2 regions of the Blautia sp. OM06-15AC genome follow, and region 2 is predicted to be linked to the other one. Evidence: riboswitches for the same ligand, from Rfam matches in the RefSeq annotation. Region 2 holds a riboswitch; the other holds the start of a gene.
What was found. A riboswitch is a leader RNA that binds a small molecule or an ion and turns the genes downstream of it on or off. The one in region 2 is predicted to bind lysine.
Positions count from the first base shown of each region.

Region 1: it holds a riboswitch for lysine, as region 2 does, so the genes downstream of both, dapA (4-hydroxy-tetrahydrodipicolinate synthase) here and DXB83_RS08100 (alanine/glycine:cation symporter family protein) in region 2, are expected to answer to the same signal.

Region 1 covers NZ_QULD01000002.1:314,732-317,128, reverse strand. The annotation lists gene dapB (4-hydroxy-tetrahydrodipicolinate reductase) at 1-273, opposite strand, end outside; gene dapA (4-hydroxy-tetrahydrodipicolinate synthase) at 309-1,199, opposite strand; lysine riboswitch at 1,351-1,525, opposite strand; gene DXB83_RS04970 (single-stranded DNA-binding protein) at 1,581-2,210, opposite strand.
Region 2 covers NZ_QULD01000004.1:241,725-244,121, reverse strand. The annotation lists gene DXB83_RS08110 (peptide deformylase) at 1-364, shown strand, start outside; gene DXB83_RS08105 (maltose acetyltransferase domain-containing protein) at 408-533, shown strand; lysine riboswitch at 638-812, shown strand; gene DXB83_RS08100 (alanine/glycine:cation symporter family protein) at 998-2,397, shown strand, end outside.

The DNA of each region.
Region 1 (2,397 bases), on a different contig from region 2:
CTCGGTGAGGCCTGTGGTGCAGAGGACGAGTGGAAGTTTTTTCTCCTTGCAGGCATCGAGCAGTGCGTCGGCTGCCTTGTAGGAAGAAAAGTCAACGACTACGTCTGCCGGAACATCGCATTCTGCCAGGCTTTTGAATACCGGATAATCGTTCTGGCCGTTGTCGTTCATATCGATTCCGGCTATGATTTCTGCATTTGCATCTTCTTTTACCAGGCCGGTGATGACCTGTCCCATATGGCCGTTGCAGCCATGCATAATAATTTTAACCATTGTCTTTTTCCTTCTTTACTTCGTGTATTCTTAACTTAAGCCAGTTTGATTCCAAAATCTTTCATAGCCTTTGCCAGGCGCTCCTGGTTCTGCGGCTCCATCTCGGTCAGCGGCAGACGAAGCGGTCCAACCTCTTTGCCCATCAGGTTCAGCGCTGCTTTTACCGGAATCGGGTTTACTTCGCAGAACAGCGCATCGATGAGCGGCAGTGCTCTCAGCTGGATTTCTCTGGATCCGGCCACATCGCCGTCGAGGAATTTCTGTACCATGTCGTGGGTCTCACGCGGTGCTACGTTAGAAAGAACGGAGATTACACCGCTTCCGCCAAGGGAAAGGATCGGCACAACCTGATCGTCGTTTCCGGAGTACAGATCGATCTTTCCATCGGTGAGCTGCATAATTTTTGCGACCTGGGAAATGTTTCCGGAAGCCTCTTTGACTGCAACGATATTCTCAACGTTGTTGAACAGATAGACGATCGTTTCCGGTGCAATGTTTACGCCGGTTCTGCCCTGAATGTTGTAAAGGATGACCGGCACTTTGACGCTGTCTGCGATTGCGGTAAAGTGTGCAATCAGGCCCTTCTGTGTTGCTTTATTGTAATACGGAGAAACGAGAAGAAGTCCGTCCACGCCGTATTTTTCTGCTTCCTGAGACAGATAAATTGCTGTCTCCGTGCTGTTGGAGCCGGTTCCTGCAATTACCGGGATTCTGTGATTTACTTTTTCCACGGTATATTTGATGGCATCCAGATGCTCCTCATGGGACAGGGTCGAAGCCTCACCGGTGGTTCCGCAGATAACGATGGCGTCGGTTCCGCCGGCGATCTGCTCCTCAATCAGTTCTCCGAGTTTTTCGTAATTCACTTCCTGTGTTTCGGTCATCGGTGTGATAATTGCAACAGCTGCACCTTTAAAAATAGACATTCTCTTTTCCTCCTGTATGTTGTGTCAGATAAAACCATAAGAAATCAGTCGCCGGAGCTTATCTCCCACGGAAAATTTCACTTTCCGTTAAAAAAAGAGGCGCCTCATCCCAGATAAGATCGCCTCCAAATTCACACATACGCAGTATCTATGATCAGATAGCTCTCCATCTCTCGATGACAGTCGCAGATTTTTTCAACCTGCGCCCAGGAGCATACCGGTTCAGCGCCGGATGTCCTTCGGCATTCTTCCCTTTTCCTCTTCTTCTTTTGCTGCTGAGGCATCCGAAAAGGTACTCTTGAAGTAATGCGACCTCTATCCACTTCAGTTCTGCTTTTACTATAGCATCATTAAATTTTCTTGTCAACAGCGGATCGCGCTTTAACTCTCACTATATTCCAGCTTGCTCACCGAAACCTCATATGCGGTCCGCTTTTCCATTTCCGTCTCGCTCAGCCGCTTCATATATTCCCGGCTCTGGATCCGTCCCCAGATGAGAACGTGGCCGCCCACGGCAAACGCAGAGGCATACCGCGCATTCCGTCCCCAGCAGATGCACGGGATATAATCTGATTTTCCATACGGACGGTTGACCGCGATCAGAAGGTCGGCGATCTCTCTTCCCAGAGGTGTTTTCCGGTAGACCGGCGGTTTACATATGTATCCATCGAGGTAAATCTGGTTGGATTTGACGGAATCGTCCTCTTCCTCCACGAAGCTTAATTCCCGCGCAAATACGGAGAGTACCAGACGGTTCTTCTTCTCCTCGTGGCGGTTGTAGGACCGGAACTGACCGCTGATGCAGATCCACTCACCCTGGTAATCCTGTGATACATCCACCAGCCGCTCGGAGACCATCACCGGAATGATGTCCTGCGATTCACTCAACCGCTTGACCATCACATCGACGAGGTAAAAGCCCTCTCCGAATACCTGATGGCTGAATGTAAACGGGGAGACAATCTCTCCCATGATAACCACCTGATTGTTTTCAATCATCTTGTCTGCCATAATGAAAATCCCCTTCCTTTGTCTTTTCTTTCTGAATATTGATTTCTGATCGGTACTTTGCTGATCTATAATCCTAATGTATGAACCACATTTCTTTTTCAGAACCACTTTTTTCCAGATTTTTTTATTTCTATTCAAATCAGCATTCTGCCCAATTTTTTGTATATGTTTCTGTAAAAACCGCACC
Region 2 (2,397 bases):
CGTCCCGGCGACAGAGGAAGATCTGCAGGTGGGAAGAGATCTGCAGGACACACTGGCAGCAAACCGCGAGGCATGCGTCGGCATGGCGGCAAATATGATCGGCGTGAAAAAACGCATCATCATCGTAAACGCCGGATTCCGCGACATCATCATGTTCAACCCGGTGATCGTCCGCAAAAGCGGCCCCTACGAAACAGAAGAAGGCTGCCTTTCCCTGCCAGGCGTGCGGAAAACAAAGCGGTACCAGAACATCGAAATCGAATACTACGACTGGAACTGGAAAAAACAACGCCAGAAATTCACCGGCTGGCCAGCCCAGATCTGCCAGCATGAGATGGATCATCTGGAAGGGATACTTATTTAGATCCTACAGCAGACAGGAGGACAGTATGACAGACAGAGAATGAATGGTAAAAGGAATCATTTACAACCCGAATGTGGAAGAGCTGGCCAAAGAGCAGTCCGGCTATATGGAGCGTCTGTGGAAGTTCAACCAGCTGAAGCCGTCAGAGGGAGACAAGAAAGTCAAATAAATCAGGACAAATTTCGAAAATATAAAATTTTTGTAAAATAATGTCGAAAAAACGATTGACAAGTAGCGAAAAGAAACATATGATAATACCTGTCAATATACATATTCGGCAATAGAGGCGCGAAGGCTAAGAGTAGCTGTCCTGAGACAACGGGGTCTGGGACGGGCAGGGAAAGGAGCATTCGCCGAAACGGGGCAGTTCCCGAAAAACTGTCTGCGTTGGGGTACAGTCGAACAGGCTGTGCACTCTCACCGTACTGGTGGAGGAGCTATTGCTTCATGAACGTAGATTTAATGGAGCAGTGGTGAAGACCGCTGCTCTTTTTATTGTACTGCAGTTGGAACCGTGACAAAAGGTTCCAGGGGTGGAAATCTGTTTGGTTGGAGAACGAAAGACGAAACGGGTGTTACAGGATACGTCTGAAGAAAACTGTTGCCGGAAAAGAAAAAAGGGAGGATTTTGACATGATAGCATTTCTTAACTGGCTGGACGGTGTCCTTTGGGGCGTGCCGCTGATCGCGCTGATGATTCTGACCGGTCTGTACTTTACCGTTCGTTCTGGATTTTTCCAGTTCCGTCACTTTGGCTGGATTATGAAGAGAACCGGCGGAAAACTGTTCCAGAAAGAAGACAAAGCAAGTGAAGGAAAGGGTATGCTTTCCTCGTTTGAGGCGATTTCGACCGCTATCGGCGGTACCGTAGGATTCGGTAATATCGCCGGTGTTGCAACTGCAGTTGCAGCAGGCGGCCCGGGAGCCATTATGTGGATGTGGCTTTCGTCTCTGCTTGGTATGATATTAAAACAGGTTGAGGTTACCCTCGGCTGCTACTACCGTCACACCAACGAAAAAGGTGAGTACTACGGCGGTCCGACTTACTACATGGAGTGCGGACTTGGCGAGGAGCGCCACTGGGGCAAGCTGTGGCTGATCCCGGCGCTCATCTTCGGCATCGGTATTTTCTCCACCTTCTTCGTAACCTCTTCCAACCTGACCGCATCTCAGGTCGTAGCCGGTGCGTTCGGTATTGAGAATATCAATCTTGGAAGCTTCAAAGTAGAAGGCGTTATCGTGATGGGCGTTCTGCTCTGCATTCTGACCTATGTCGTTACAAGCGGCGGTACGAAGAAAATCGCAAGTCTGTTCAGCAAGCTCGTTCCATTTATGAGCGTTCTTTATATCTTGATGGGAATTGGCATGATCATCATCAACATCAACCGCGTTCCTGGCGTATTTGCAGCCATCGTAACAAACGCATTTACCGGAACAGCAGCGATCGGCGGTTTTGCCGGCTGCGCAGTCAGCGAGATTATCCGTGTGGGTATGGCGCGTTCCGTATACTCCAATGAGGCTGGATGGGGTACTTCTCCAATGATCCATGCTTCCGCAAAAACACCGCATCCGGTAGAGCAGGGTCTGTGGGGATCTTTCGAGGTATTCTTTGATACCATGGTTATCTGTACGATCACCGCACTTTCCGTTATCTTAAGCGGAAACTGGACCGACGGAACGAACGGCGGAACACTTGCTTTAAGTGCATTTGCAAGCGGATTCGGCAAATTTGGAAGCATCCTTCTGGCAGTCATCATGGTCATTTTCACTGTAACGACTTCCGGCGGATGGTTCACCTACTATCTGGCAATTCTGGAGCATCTGTATAAAAAAGAAGGCAAGATGAAAGATATCGTCATGAAAATCTTCTACGCAGTCCGCGCTCTGCCGGGCGTACTGTGGACGATCTATCTGGTAAAGACAAACAACCAGGGCTTTATCTGGACTGTCGTTGATATCACATCTGCGATCCCGACCTTCGTCAACGTAGCAGTGATCCTGATTCTCTCGAACCAGTATTTCAAACTGCTGAA